Regions from separate parts of the Vibrio diazotrophicus genome, predicted to be linked through region 1. Evidence: predicted binding sites of a transcription regulator. Region 1 holds the regulator's gene; the other holds the start of a gene.
The links. The regulator CRP, encoded in region 1, controls carbon source genes, mostly activating them, when cyclic AMP is high. The targets are predictions, from matches to a motif close to TGTGANNNNNNTCACA.

Region 1 (8,075 bases):
GGGATCAACAAGGCAATGAGTACATTGACTTTGCTGGCGGTATCGCTGTGAGTTGTTTAGGTCATTGTCACCCTGCGTTGGTTAATGCGTTGACTGAACAAGGCAACAAGCTTTGGCACTTAAGCAACGTTATGACAAATGAACCAGCACTGCGTTTGGCAAAGAAACTGACACAAGTCAGCTTTGCAGAAAAAGTGTTCTTTTCAAACTCTGGTGCAGAAGCAAACGAAGCAGCACTAAAGCTAGCTCGTCGTTATGCTGCAGATAAGTTCGGCCCAGAAAAATCTGAAATCATCGCCTTTAAACAAGGTTTCCACGGTCGTACTTTCTTTACCGTTACTGTCGGTGGTCAAGCAGCTTACTCTGATGGCTTTGGTCCAAAACCGGGAGACATTACTCACCTTGAGTACAACAACGTTGAAGCGTTGCGTGCACAGATTTCAGATCGCACTTGTGCTGTGATGATCGAGCCTCTTCAAGGTGAAGGCGGCATTGTGTCTCCAACACCTGAGTTCATTCAAACTATTCGTGAGTTGTGTGACAAGCACAATGCGCTACTGATTTTTGATGAAGTTCAAACTGGTAATGGTCGTACTGGTCACTTCTTCGCTTATCAAGGTCTAGGTATCACTCCTGATATTTTAAGCACAGCTAAGTCTCTTGGTGGTGGTTTCCCTATCGGTGCAATGCTAACCACAACTGAGCTGGCTGAGCACTTTAAGCCAGGCACTCACGGTTCTACCTACGGTGGTAACCCACTAGCATGTGCAGTAGCAGAAGCGGTAGTAGACATCATTAGCCAGCCTGAAACTCTAGCGGGTGTTATTGTGCGTGAAGCGCTATTCCGTGAAGGTTTAGAGAAAATCAATGCTAAGTACCATGTGTTCTCTGAAGTTCGTGGTAAAGGCTTACTACTTGGCGCAGCTCTAAATGAAGAGTGGCAAGGCCGTGCGCGCGACATTCTTGTTGCCGCTGGTAAACAAGGTCTGATGATCCTGATGGCAGGTGCAAACGTGGTACGTATGACTCCATCACTCATTATCGAAAAAGAAGAAATTGAAGAAGGCTTAGCGCGTTTGGATAAAGCAATCGCATCACTTATGTAAAAACTAAGCTAAAAGGCTCACATCAACTTGTGAGCCTCAAAGGGCCTAATGATTAGGCCCTAAATGCATCTGGAGGGAAGTATTGATGCTAGTTGTACGCCCAATTTCTATGTCCGATTACGACGCGTTGCACACTTGTGCTGTCGAATCTGGTCATGGTTTCACTTCATTACCGGTTAACGAAGAACTGTTAACCAACCGTATCAAACACTCTGAATACAGTTTTACTAAACCAGACGTTACTTCACCATCGGATGAAGGCTACCTGATGGTCGGTTTTGATTCAGAAACGGGTGAAGTGGCTGGGACAACGGGAATTGAAGCCGCTGTCGGTTGGGATGTTCCGTTTTATTCTTATCACATCAGCACCATAGTGCATTCATCACCAAAGCTGAATGTAAACAATGTGGTTAAGTTGCTGACTTTTGGCAATAACTACACTGGTTGTTCGGAAATCTGCACACTGTTTTTACGCCCAGAATTTCGTCAAGGTCTAAACGGCAGACTGATGTCTAAATGCCGATTCTTGATGATGGCCGAACACCCACATCGATTCTCTAAGACTATTTTCGCTGAGATGCGTGGTGTCTCCGACGAAGATGGCAATTCGCCATTCTGGCAATGGCTGCAAGAACACTTTTTCTCAATTGATTTCACCATGGCTGACTATCTGACCGGCATTGGTAAGAAAGGCTTTATTGCGGATTTGATGCCTAAACTGCCGATATATATCAATTTGCTCAGCAAAGAAGCACAGGAAGTGATTGGTCAGGTGCATGAAAAGACACGACCTGCTCTTAAATTGTTGGAGAAGGAAGGGTTTACCTGTCGCAATTATGTCGACATCTTTGATGCGGGCCCAAGTGTGGAGTGTGATATCAACAATATCGACTCGGTACGTAACTCAGTTCGAGTGAAGGTCATTATTGCTGAACACTCAAGCTCGCAAGATTTTTTAATCTGTAATACATCGTTTGAAAACTTTCGAGCGACCGCCGCAAAAGCAGCATTCAACCGTGAAAACGGCAGCGCAATTATCTCTCCAAAAGTAGCAAATGCACTGAAAGTAGATAATGGCGACTTTATTCGAATTTTGGCTCAGTAAAAGAATTTAAGGAACACATTATGACTCAGTGGATCGCAGGACAGTGGTTGGAAGGTAAAGGTGAAATGCTTTCATCTTTAAGCCCTTATAACGATGAGGTCATTTGGCAAGGTCAAAGTGCAACACAAGAGCAAGTAGAAGAAGCCGTTGCTTCTGCTCGCAATGCATTTGTTAGCTGGAAAAAACTGCCTTTCGCAGAGCGTGAAAAAGTGGTTCTCGCTTTTGCTGAAAAAATTAAGGAGAACAGCGAGCAAATTGCAGAAGTGATCGCGAAAGAAACGGGTAAACCAATTTGGGAAACTCGCACTGAAGCGGCTGCTATGGCTGGCAAAATTGCTATCTCTATTCGTGCGTACCATGACCGTACTGGTGAAACCGTGCGTGAAGCTGCGGGCAACCAAATTGTACTGCGCCACCGCCCACTGGGTGTTATGGCCGTGTTTGGTCCTTACAACTTCCCTGGCCACTTACCGAATGGGCATATTGTTCCTGCTCTTCTTGCGGGCAATACCGTTGTGTTCAAACCTTCAGAGCAAACACCATGGACGGCAGAAGTCACTATGAAGCTCTGGGAAGCAGCAGGTCTACCAGCAGGCGTTATCAACCTTGTACAAGGTGGTAAAGAAACCGGTATTGCTCTGGCTCAGTCTAAAGGTATTGATGGCCTGTTGTTTACGGGTAGCGCGAATACAGGGCACATTCTTCATCGCCAGTTTGCTGGTCAGCCAGACAAGATGCTGGCGCTAGAAATGGGTGGTAATAACCCAATGGTGATTTCTGAGAGTTTTGGTGATTTGAACGCAACGGTCTACACCATTATTCAGTCTGCATTTATCAGTGCTGGTCAACGTTGTACTTGTGCACGTCGTCTGTATGTTCCTGTTGGTGCGAAAGGCGATGAACTGGTTGCTCGCTTAGTAGAAGCGACGAAGAAGCTGCGTATGGATCAGCCATTTGCTGAGCCAGCACCATTTATGGGGCCTCAAATCTCTAAAGCGGCGGCGGACTTCATTCTTAATGCCCAAGCCAACCTACAATCTCTAGGTGGTAAGAGCCTTGTTGAAGCGCAAAGCAAAGGTGCTGCGTTCGTATCACCGGGTATCATTGATGTTACGCCAATCGCGCAACTGCCTGACGAAGAATACTTCGGCCCACTACTGCAATTGGTTCGCTACGAAACTCTAGAGCAAGCGGTTGAGCTGGCTAACGATACTCGCTTTGGTCTGTCTGCTGGCTTAGTTACAACAGAAGATACGGAGTGGGAATACTTTGTTGACCATATTCGTGCAGGTATCGTGAACCGCAACCGTCAGCTAACGGGTGCGAGTGGTGATGCTCCATTTGGTGGTCCGGGTGCTTCGGGTAACTTACGTCCAAGTGCATTCTACGCTGCGGACTACTGTGCTTACCCAATGGCGTCAATGGAAGGTTCTGCAACCGAGCTTCCTGCGACACTAAGCCCAGGTGTAGAGCTATAACAAAGTTATTCAGGCTTCATCGAAAGGTGAAGCCTGTTTGTTTAAACCTGAAAACTAATAACAACTTAAATCTATAAAAGAATAGTAACCGGCTTTAGTTAGCCTCTTTTCCAATCCAATACGTCGTGTTCATGAAGCCAAGGAGGCACTATGACGCCAGAAGTTCTGTTTCAATCATTGTGGAATGATTACATCACTCGCCTTTGTCCTTCCGCAGATAAAGTTCATAGCTTGTTAGAAGAAGATGAAGCGCTAATCAATGACCATATTGCACTACGTACTTTCAATGTTGCTCCTCTTGGTCTAGAAACGTTAGCAAAACCTTTCTTAGCCCTCGGCTACAAAGATTGTGGTGACTATGTTTTTGAAAGCAAAAAACTGGTCGCAAAACACTATGAGCATCCTGATCCGCTTCAGCCAAAAGTATTCATCAGTGAACTGAAAGTTGAAGAGTGTTCACCACAGCTTCAAGAGATTGTTGCTAAGTTGGTTGAGCAAGTAGATGCAACTAAACTTGAAGGTGATGCATTCCTTTATGGTGGTCGTTTGTGGGATATCAGTTTTGCAGATTACCAGTTGCTGGCAGAAGAAAGCGAGTACGCTTCTTGGTTGGCGGCGCATGGTTATGGGGCTAACCACTTTACGGTTAACGTAAACCAGCTCAAGGCATTTACAGAAGTAAAACAAGTGAATGACCATTTGCGTGGCGCAGGTTTTACTATCAATGAATCGGGCGGTGAAGTGAAAGGAACGCCAGAAGTATTGCTTGAGCAGTCTTCAACCATGGCAGATAAAGTTCCAGTAACATTTAGTGATGGCACTGAAACGGTTCCTGGTGGCTTCTATGAGTTTGCAAAGCGTTATCCAATGGCAAACGGAGAGCTATATACAGGATTTGTAGCTGCATCTGCAGATAAGATTTTTGAAAGTACCGATAGTAAATCTCTTGCCTAGTTAAGAGTGATCACTTACCGAGCTTTATGTGTTAGCGAATAGAGCAGAAAAAAGAAAAGCCACCAGAAGGTGGCTTTTGAATTTTTGTAATAGCGTTAGCTATTAACGAGTTCCGTACACAACGATAGTCTTACCGTGAGCTGAAATTAGATTCTGCTCTTCAAGCATCTTCAGAATACGACCTACTGTCTCACGAGAACAGCCAACGATTTGACCGATTTCTTGACGAGTGATCTTGATCTGCATGCCGTCTGGGTGAGTCATTGCGTCAGGCTGTTTCGCTAGGTTAAGAAGCGTTTGTGCAATGCGGCCTGTTACGTCTAGGAACGCAAGGTCACCAACTTTCTGGCTTGTTACTTGTAGACGACGAGCCATCTGACCAGAAAGACGCATTAAAATATCTGGGTTAACTTGGATAAGCTGACGGAACTTCTTAAATGAAATTTCAGCAACTTCACATGGAGATTTAGCTCGAACCCATGCTGTACGCTCTTGACCTTCTTCAAACAAGCCAAGTTCACCGATGAAGTCACCTTGGTTTAGGTAAGAAAGGATCATTTCCTTTCCTTCTTCATCTTTAATCAGTACCGCAACAGAACCTTTAACAATGTAGTACAAAGTTTCTGCTTTCTCGCCCGCGTGAATCAGCGTGCTTTTTGAAGGGTACTTATGAATGTGACAATGTGAAAGAAACCACTCTAATGTTGGGTCGGTTTGAGGTTTACCTAGAACCATAATATCTCACTTCCTCTGCAGGGTACGCTTGCTGCTATCCATATTTAGCAAAGCTTAAAATAGATTTACTAGAATAAGAGGACTTTATGGTCGCTGCAAGCTATCTTGTGTTTCGGTTAAGAATAGTATCCTTTTTCAGCGACATTTTCTTGATTTTAATCGTGTCCCTACCTTGATTTTTTACGCAAAAATGTGCACATGGTCACGGTATGGAAACTAAACGCAAAAAGCTTGTTTCGATTAGCCGATTTTCCCCGTTTCAATGAGTTGCTGTAGGATTGGTCTTACAATCAATTCCATGGCAAAACTCATTTTTCCTCCCGGAACCACAATGGTGTTGTGGCGAGACATAAAGGAGCCGTCGATCATTGCCAGTAAGTATGGGAAGTCGACATTTTTAATTCCACGTAGGCGAATGACTACAAAACTTTCGTCCAGACTAGGAATGCCTTTGGCATTCAGTGGGTTGGATGTATCTACGGTCGGCACCCGTTGAAAGTTAATATGCGTGCGCGAAAATTGTGGTGTGATGTAGTTGAGATAGTCATCCATTGAGCGAACTATCGAATCCATCACGGCTTCGCGCGAGTGCCCCCGGTCACGGGTGTCACGGACATACTTTTGAATCCACTCAAGGTTAACAATCGGTACCATGCCAATCAGGAAATCGACATGCTGCGCCACATTAACCTCACCGTCTACTACACCACCGTGTAGCCCTTCATAGAAGAGTACGTCTGTACTAGCTGGAAGCTCTTGCCATGGAGTGAATGTTCCGGGCATTTGGTTATAAGGCACGGCCTCATCAAAGGTGTGCAGATAGCGTCGGATTTGGCCTGTTCCTGCTTTACCGTATTGACGGAAAAACTCGCTCAAAGCACCAAAGTCGTTGGCTTCTGGGCCGAAGTAGCTGATATGACGACCCTGTTCGCGGGCTTTACGGATTTCAATATCCATTTCTGGACGAGTGAAACGGTGAAAACTATCACCTTCAACCCAAGCGGGTTTAACACTCATCATGTTGAACATTTTACGGAATGCTTCTGACGTTGTAGTAGTGCCTGCACCTGATGAACCAGTTACGGCAATAATTGGGTGTTTTGCTGACATGACTAACCTTGTCCAAAAATCCTATAATAAGGCGTTGAAATCTGTTCATCGCCCGAGTTGAAGCCACTATAACATGGAATTTCAATTATCACTGATTATCGATTATTAACTTTGATATCAATACTTTCGTGTAATTCTGAATAGACAATCACCGCATCGCCGCTCCTTAGTAATGCTTTGATTTGGTCGATCTTATGCTCCAGAGAAACTTCAACTTCGCCATAATCTGTGCCTTCTCTGAGCACAAATTCGCTGATGAGGTTTTCTAATGTTTCTGGTGCAATATCTTGCCAAGGTACAATCATAACTTGCTCGTAATTCTTCTTAATGTTGTTTCGTCAATATAACGCACGTCAGCCTATTAATGGAGGGGCGAATTTTTTATTGCTGACGAATATTTAATCCTGAGCGTCTTTCAAACTTTCATAATAAGCAGGCAATGCTTTTTCCAGCCAAAATTCAGGCTTTAGGATGCTTCCGGATACAAAGCCAACGTGCCCGCCTTGCTCAAACAAGCGATAGTCGATGTTGTCAGGTAGGATGAATTTGGGAATCACAGATTCATTCATAAATGGATCGTCTTTAGCATGAATGATCTGAGTGGGTACTTTAATTTGCTGTAGTTTGTTAATACCAGAGCATTTCTCGTAGTAGTCTTGCGAATCTTTAAACCCATGTAGGGGCGCTGTGATTAAGTCATCGAAATCACTGAGGTGAGTGACGCGTTTAATGCTCTGATAGGAAAGCCCTAGTTCACCTTTGAGCAGATGATGCTTTTTCATTGCACTGTTTTTCAGTGATGAGACCAGATAACGGCGATAGATTTTTGAAAAACCGTGTTCAATCCGTTGAGCACAGGCAGCTAAATCTAAAGGGGCGGAAACTACGGTCGCAGCTGTGACTATCGGATCTTCATTGTAATCGGCCAAGTAGTTCACCAGCATGTTGCCTCCAAGAGAAATACCAGTAGCGACGATAGTGCGATTCGGAAACTGTTCTCTCAAATATTCCAGAACTAAACGGGCATCTTCCACCTCACCGGAATGGTATGCGCGAGCCAAATTATTCGGCTTACCGCTACAACCGCGGAAGTGCATCATGACCGATAACCAGCCATCTTTGGCAAAGGCTTGCATTAAGCCATTGGCATAAGGGCTATAGAAGCAGCCTTCCAGACCATGAAATAGGATGAAAATGGGCTTTTTCGCTGCGCTTTCACTATGTGCATCTTCACTCCACGCTAAGTCGAGGAAATCGCCGTCAGGTGTATCGAGCGTTTGCCAGACTGGTTCAAACAGCGCTTTCTTACGAATAAAGCGCGGGACTAATGTCTGTAAATGTGGGTTCTTCAAGCCTGTAGCGGCAACAAATTGGGTCATCGGCTAACCATCAAATTAATTCAATTATTTTTGCCTATTTAATGATGCAGTTTTGGTGACTGCAACTTTAAGTGGTCTGTTTATATTGAGTATATACCCAATTAAATAAGCGGGAAGATTCAGTTCTTGGGTACAGGTTTGGCAAACTGTTTAGCGAGGTTTTCGGCACCGAGTTGTCGGCAGTAACGTTGGGTAAGAGGTGTGTCTT
Region 2 (8,075 bases), 630 kb from region 1:
GCTGTTGTAATTAGAATAATTTCCATTGGTAATATTTGCTTCCCAGAAATAAAAAGGCTGTGTCTAATTAATAGACGCAGCCTCGTATTATAGGGTAATCAGTTGCTTATACCAATGTGGATAAGTCTTAATCTTCCAGAAGTTTTTGTAACAATACACCATTCAGCATTGCTCGCTTGATCATTGCAAAGGCGCTTAATGTTGGTTGTTTATCTAACAGTGAAGCTTCAATGGGTAAGTTAGTATGGAACGATTTGAGAGACTGATTCTCTACATTTCGTTGAATTGCTGGGAACAGAGTGTCTTTTGCTTCTGTAATCGCGCCAGCAATAATGATTTTTTGCGGGTTAAACAAGTTAATGGTAATCGCAATCGCTTTACCTAATTGATTCCCGACACGCACTAAAGCTTGTTGCGAAAGTTCATCGCCGTTATTGGCGTGCTCACATATGTCATGAATCGTAATACCATCGACTTTCGATAGGCTTGATTCATAACCTTGAGATATGAGTTTATTCACGCGATTGACGATCGCAGGGTTTGCTGCAACGGTTTCTAAGCAACCAAAATTGCCACATTGACATTGGTCACCCAATGGATCGATTTGTATATGGCCAATTTCACCCACGTTGCGATTGAAGCCTAAGAATACTTGTCCATTGACTATGATGCCCGCACCTGTACCTCGGTGAACACTGACCAATATTGAATCCTGACAATCCTGACTGACACCAAAATAGTGTTCAGCCAATGCCATTCCTCTAACATCGTTACCAACAAAACATTCTACGTGGAAATTGTCTTTGATGATTTCACCGAGCGGTAAAGCATCAATTTTGACATTTGGCATATATTCAACAACACCAGTTTCTGGGTTAACCAAACCTGGTAAAGCGATACCAATCGCGATGAGCTGGTTAATAGAAGAGGTATGTTGATTAGTGAAATCTTTAAGATATTTGAGAAGGCCATCCACCAACTCAGTCTGACTGGTATAGAGAAACTCTTGAAAATCCGAAGCGATCTCTTTCGCTCCCAAGTCAAATAGACTGAACTGAATGTAGTCGCGTCCTAGGCGTACTGCAATAGAGTGAAACGGAGCCACTTCAGTGGTCAAAGATATTGCTCTTCGACCTCCTGTGGAAGCTTGTTGGGCGACCTCTTTGATAAGGCCGCGCTCTAGAAGTTGGCGGGTTATTTTTGTCACACTTGCTGGAGCAAGCTGACTCACATCGGCAACCTGGATTCGAGAAATAGGACCTTGCTGGTCTATTAAACGATATACTGCAGCGCTGTTCAGCTGCTTGACTAAATCTACGTTACCTATTTGTCCGCCATTCATTATTACTTATGCTCGTATTGTCCGTTAACCACAGTCGCTTTTACATTGAAGTCACGGTCAAAAACAGTCAGGTTGGCAATCATGCCGTTCTTAATACGACCCAATTTATGGTCAACCCCAATTGCTTTTGCTGGATACAAAGTAGCCATTCTCAGTGCTTCATCTAAAGCGATGCCGACATGCTCAACCGTATTTTGAACTGCTTCAATCATTGTAAGGGCTGAGCCACCAAGTGTGCCGTTTTCATCGATACACTTGCCATCTCGGTAATATACTTTCTTACCGACAAAAATAAAGTAATCCATCTCCGCGCCTGCAGGAGCTGTGGCATCTGTCACTAATACGAGCTTTTCGCCCTTGATTTTATGCGCGATACGGATGTTTGCGTAATCCACGTGGAAACCATCAGCAATAATACCGGCATAGACTTCTGGTGTGTCAAAGATAGCACCAACAACACCAGGCTCACGGCCTTGCATTGGTGTCATTGCATTAAACAAATGCGTTGCGAAAGTAATACCTGCTTCAAAACCTTTACGAGCTTCTTGATAGGTGGCGTTTGTGTGACCAATTGATACCACAATGCCTGCTTGCGCCAGTTTTTCAATATGTTGAGGATTATTGTTTTCTGGCGCCAACGTTACTTTAGTAATGACATCACTGTTCTGACACATGAAATCGATCATTGCTTCATCCGATTCACGAATAAAGTCAACGCTATGAATACCTTTTCTTTCGATATTCAAATAAGGTCCTTCTAGGTGAAGACCTAAAGAATGGTGGCTGTACTTTTGGCGGTAGTCACGCTCTGCCGCGATAGCTTGACGCATGTTTTCATCAGAGGATGTGATGAGAGTGGGTAAGAAGCTTGTACAGCCTGATTTAAGGTTAGCTTGGTGCATCGTATGGATTGTATCTGCCGTTATTTCATCGTTGAACATAACGCCACCACAGCCATTGAGTTGTAAGTCAATAAAACCCGGGCTTAGGTTTGCACCATTGAGATCTTTGCGCTCTATGTCACTCGGAAGATTTTCTTCAGGGATAATAGCGTGAATTGTATCAGCATTAATGACAACAGCATGGCCAGTTAGTACATCGCTGCCTGTGTATACTTTACAGTTAGTTAGTGCGTACATAATTAACGAATCCTCGTCGATAGACATTCTATAATTTTAGGAGCGATAAGCTGATATGGTCTCTAAAGAGTATGGTACGAACGGGACTCTTTGCTAACTTTTATCAAATCGCGAAATATCTTTGTGCTCAGCGGTCACTCAAATGGTGCTTCAAGCTGATTATTCGGTACTATTTTTGTTCTGGTTTTGTCACCGGAAAATAGGTTTATTAGCAGCTACAATCTCTTTTGCTATAAGACATTACATCACTTATTTATTAGCCGAATAGTACCGTTAAATTCATGTTTTTTTATATTGTAAAATAAGTTTTATGATCTCGCTAGCAAAAACCTCGAATTATGCTGCTCTGAGGTGATTACGGTCACAATTGATGAGCTTTTAATTTGCGGAGCAAAATTATTGTCATACACTGATTATGACTAAATTGGGCGACTAAAATAAGTTTGCCGATATTTATAAAATCCTATAGGGGGAACTTACGGTGAATATTCTTGGATATGCGCAAAAGTTAGGTAAAGCATTGATGCTACCTATCGCAACGCTACCTGTTGCAGCGATCTTATTACGTCTAGGTCAGGGCGACCTACTAGACATTCCATTTATGGCAGAAGCTGGTGGTGCGATTTTTGGGCAACTACCTCTTCTATTCGGCCTTGGTATCGCAATCGGTCTTTCTAAAGACGGTTCTGGTGCTGCTGGTCTAGCTGGTGCAGTTGCATACTTCGTACTGACAGCAACAGCAAAAACAATTGATCCTTCAATTAACATGTCGTTCTTCGGCGGTATTTTTGCAGGTATCATCGCGGGTCACGCTTATAACGCTTTTCACGCTACTCGTCTTCCAGAATGGTTAGCGTTCTTCTCTGGTAAGCGTCTTGTACCTATTATGGCAGGTCTGTTTGCACTGGTTGCAGGTGCAATCTCTGGTGTTGTATGGCCAAGCATCCAAGGTGGTCTTGATACTCTAGCTCACGCAGTATCAACTTCTGGTTCAGTAGGTCAGTTTGTTTACGGTACTCTTAACCGTGCTCTAATTCCTGTTGGTTTGCACCACGTGCTTAACTCATACTTCTGGTTCGGTATGGGTACGTGTCAAGAAATCGTTGTAACGGGTGCGCAAGCGGCTGGTCAAGCACTACCTGCATTACAAAAATTATGTGTAGATCCATCTATTGCTAAAGCTCTAGTGGTTGGTCAAGAGCACACATTTAACTTCCAAAATGCAGTGAATCCTGAGATCACAGCTGTTGTTAAAGAAGTGACTGAAACAATGAAATCTGGCGACCTACACCGTTTCTTCGGTGGCGATAAGAGCGCTGGTGTATTCATGAATGGCTTCTTCCCAATCATGATGTTCGGTCTACCTGGTGCAGCTTTAGCTATGTACTTTGCAGCACCTGTAGAGAAACGTCATCAAGTTGGTGGTGCATTGTTCTCTGTAGCATTCTGTTCATTCCTAACAGGTATCACAGAACCTCTAGAGTTCATGTTTGTGTTCCTAGCACCAGCACTATATGCAATGCACGCAGTGTTTACTGGTCTAGCTCTAGTTGTTGCTAACATGTTTGGTACGCTACACGGCTTTGGTTTCTCTGCTGGTCTAATCGACTTCGCACTAAACTGGGGTCTAGCAACTAAACCTGTAACTCTACTTATCATTGGTCTAGCGTTCTTCGCTCTATACTTCTTCACATTCACATTCGCAATCCGTACTTTCAACTTGAAGTCACCAGGTCGTGAAGATGATGATGAAGCTGTTGCAGCACCTTCTAGCTCAAGTGGAGACAAGAGTGATCTAGCGCGCCAATACCTAAAAGCTCTAGGTGGTCACGAAAACCTAACCACTATCGATGCTTGTATTACACGTCTACGTCTAACACTGAAAGATCGTTCAGTAGCTGACGAAGCTGTATTGAAGAAACTAGGTGCTAAAGGTGTGGTTAAGCTTGGCGAAAACAACCTTCAAGTTATCCTAGGTCCACTAGCGGAAATCGTTGCGGGCGAAATGAAAGCAATCAGCGCGACTGAAGATCTATCTGGCGTGAAACTGCCATAATAGATAAAATTCTTTAGCTGAAATGAAAGCCTTCGCTATATGCGGAGGCTTTTTGCTTTGTAAGACGTTGGCTACAGAACAAGCGAAGTAAATATTATTTCCTAATAAATCCGCAGTTTTTATTGTGAAAATGCCCAGAATTGTGGATCATTGAACGCAATATTTCTGTGGATTGCGGCTAATTTGGCCCAGACAGGAAAACTTTCTGCCAGTATTAAATTATTTTGAGGTGCTATAGATGAGTGAAGCTGAGGCTCGTCCATCGAACTTCATTCGCCAAATCATAGATAAAGATTTAGCGGATGGTAAACACACTAGCGTGCATACTCGTTTCCCGCCAGAGCCTAATGGTTATCTGCATATCGGTCACGCGAAGTCGATTTGTTTGAACTTTGGTATCGCTCAAGACTATCAGGGCCAGTGTAACTTACGTTTTGATGACACAAACCCAGAGAAAGAAAACATCGAATACGTAGAATCAATTAAGAAAGATGTAAGTTGGCTGGGCTTTGAGTGGTCTGGTGATATCTGCTATTCATCTGACTATTTTGACAAGCTGTACGAATATGCGCTGGAGCTTATCAATAAAGGTTTGGCTTATGTTGAAGAGCTGACTCCAGAGCAGATCCGCGAATACCGAGGAACTTTAACCACTCCAGGTAAACACAGCCCTTATCGTGATCGCAGTGTTGAAGAAAACTTGGCTCTATTTGAAAAAATGAGAACAGGTGGCTTCAAAGAAGGTGAAGCATGTCTGCGTGCTAAAATCGATATGGCTTCGTCATTCATCGTAATGCGCGATCCAGTTATCTATCGTGTTCGTTTTGCTGAGCATCATCAGACGGGTGACAAGTGGTGTATTTACCCAATGTACGACTTTACACACTGTATCTCGGATGCATTGGAAGGTATTACGCACTCTATCTGTACTTTGGAATTCCAAGATAACCGCCGTCTGTACGACTGGGTGCTGGATAACATCACTATTGATTGCCATCCTCGTCAGTATGAGTTCAGCCGCCTGAATCTAGAATACACAGTAATGTCTAAGCGTAAGCTAAACCAACTTGTGACTGAGAAATTGGTTGATGGTTGGGATGATCCTCGTATGCCTACCATTTCTGGTTTACGTCGTCGTGGCTTTACGGCTGCTTCTATCCGTGAATTCTGTAAGCGTATCGGCGTTACTAAGCAAGACAACATGATTGAGTTCAGTTCACTTGAATCATGTATTCGTGACGATCTAAACACTAATGCACCACGAGCAATGGCTGTATTGGACCCAGTGAAGGTTGTTATCGAAAACTTCGATGCAGAGAGTGTTGAAGTTCTGAATCTTGCTAACCATCCAAACAATCCTGATATGGGGTCTCGTGATGTACCATTTACCCGCGAAATCTGGATTGAGCGTGAAGACTTCCGCGAAGAAGGTAACAAGAAATACAAGCGTTTGGTGTTAGGTAAAGAAGTTCGTCTACGCGGTGCGTATGTCATTAAGGCAGAGCGTGTAGAGAAAGACCAAGATGGCAACATCACAACGATATACTGTACTTACGATCCAGCGACTCTGGGTAAAAACCCAGAAGATGGTCGTAAAGTGAAGGGGGTTATCCATTGGGTGTCTGCAGATAAAGGTTTACCTGCTGAATTCCGCCTTTACGATCGCCTATTTACTGTGCCTAACCCAGCTGCAGCTGATGATTTCGCTGCAACGATTAACCCAGAGTCACTGGTTAAGGTGAATGGTTTCGTTGAACCTAGCCTTGCGACAGCAGAAGCTGAAGTGGGTTACCAGTTTGAGCGTATGGGTTATTTCTGTGCAGACAACAAAGATTCAACGCCTGAATCTCTAGTGTTCAACCGTACAGTTGGCCTACGTGATACTTGGGCTAAAATTGAGTCTGAGTAATATCTGACGAAGTAAAACGATGCAAAAGCCAGCTTAAAGCTGGCTTTTATTTTTTGAATCGTCATTATGGTATCGGACGTGAGTAGCAAAAATGGATTTTTAGTGTGAGATTGCTGCGATTATTACGGTACGAACACATTTTTTGCGTTATCTCCTATAGTTTTGCTCCTCTTATCCGATATATTTAACAGATTGTTATCTTTATTAATTCATAGCACCTAGCTGAGCCTTATATGCGTCAATTTTTTAAACGCCTGTTACTGCCAATCGCTGTAGCGGCCGTGACTCAGACTTCTTTCGTTAGTGCAGAGAGTATTCGCCTTATTGGTCCGACTGGCGAAGTTCAGTCAGCGCCGCAATATAGTAGTGATATTGTCCGTAATCGAACAACAGCAACGGCAGAGCCTTCACAGGTTATTGGCCCTACTTCTGAAAAAGACACTTTATGGTCGATTGCGTCACGTATACGTCCCTCTAACCAAGTTTCTGTACAGCAGACTCTACTGGCAATTTATCGTTTAAATCCTCAAGCGTTTGAAAACCAAAATATCCATAGCTTAATTCCGGGTAGCACATTACGCATTCCTTCGCTCGCTCAAGTGAGCAGTGTTTCAACGGAAGAAGCAGTCAAAGTGATGGCTGCGCATAAAGCTCGTCTCGTGCAACAGCCTGCTAAGCCAGCAACACCCGTCGTAAACACTCCGAAAGCAGAACCGAAACCGACAGTAGATGTGAAACCAGCCTCTGTTGCTCCTGCTGAAACACAGACACCAGAAGCCCAAGTAACACCAACAGAGCCTGTCGTTGCAGAAAAGCCTGTTGTGGAAGCGAAAAATGATGGCAGCATGAAAGCGTCATCAGCCGACCAAAATGAAATTCAGGCACTGGAAGAAAAGAATCACAGACTGCGTTTGATGCTCGCCGAAGTACAATCTGAAGTGAGTGGCTTAAAACAAGAGTTGGGCGATGAAAACCGCATTCGTTCTGAAGTTGAAAAACTGCTGGCTGAAGAGAGAATTAAACGCGAAGAAATGCAACGTCTCGCACCGTCTAAGTTGGATGAATTATTAGCGAACAACTGGATGGTAGCAGGGTTAGCTCTTATTCCGGGCTTATTAATCGCCTTACTCGTAGTGCTATTTTTAGGACGTCGTTCGGGTTCAAATCAAGCGTCAAATTCACCTACTCAAGAAACAGTACTTAATGCGAATTCTAGTGCTGAAGCCGCTGCTCCACTAGCGGTTGGTGATCAGTCGCTTGAAGATTTAGATGATGAGTTGCTTCTGGACGATGACCTGTTTGGCAGCATGGATGACAACGACTCACTCTTTGGTGAAGAGAAGAAAGAAGAAACATCAGAAGAAGATGACGGTGATATTTTTGCTGGCCTAGACGAGAGCGATTTAGACTTCGACTTAGAGGGTGAAGACGGCGAAGATTTATTTGCTGCTATTGATGACTCAGGCGACCTTGATACTGACTTTGGTGATTTGTCTTCTGGTAATAACGACATCACTGTCAATGGGGATGAGAAAGCTCTTGGTTTGGAGGAAATGGAACGCGCTCTAGACCAGGCATCACAAAACTATGATGAAGACGACGAGATCGGCTTTGACCTATCTGATGATG

Region 2: nagE (N-acetylglucosamine-specific PTS transporter subunit IIBC) is a predicted target of CRP. The motif match lies at 2,832-2,847, and genes of this name have one in related genera.

What each region holds. Positions count from the first base shown of each region.
Region 1 is NZ_CP151842.1:282,372-290,446, forward strand. It holds gene AAGA51_RS01275 (aspartate aminotransferase family protein) at 1-1,106, shown strand, start outside; gene astA (arginine N-succinyltransferase) at 1,192-2,211, shown strand; gene astD (succinylglutamate-semialdehyde dehydrogenase) at 2,232-3,689, shown strand; gene AAGA51_RS01290 (DUF1338 domain-containing protein) at 3,840-4,643, shown strand; gene crp (cAMP-activated global transcriptional regulator CRP) at 4,746-5,378, opposite strand; gene AAGA51_RS01300 (phosphoribulokinase) at 5,619-6,488, opposite strand; gene AAGA51_RS01305 (YheU family protein) at 6,584-6,793, opposite strand; gene AAGA51_RS01310 (hydrolase) at 6,887-7,867, opposite strand; gene AAGA51_RS01315 (TIGR02444 family protein) at 7,987-8,075, opposite strand, start outside.
Region 2 is NZ_CP151842.1:912,413-920,487, forward strand. It holds gene AAGA51_RS04175 (cation:proton antiporter family protein) at 1-26, opposite strand, end outside; gene nagC (DNA-binding transcriptional regulator NagC) at 128-1,342, opposite strand; gene nagA (N-acetylglucosamine-6-phosphate deacetylase) at 1,345-2,481, opposite strand; gene nagE (N-acetylglucosamine-specific PTS transporter subunit IIBC) at 2,963-4,537, shown strand; gene glnS (glutamine--tRNA ligase) at 4,776-6,446, shown strand; gene AAGA51_RS04200 (FimV/HubP family polar landmark protein) at 6,680-8,075, shown strand, end outside.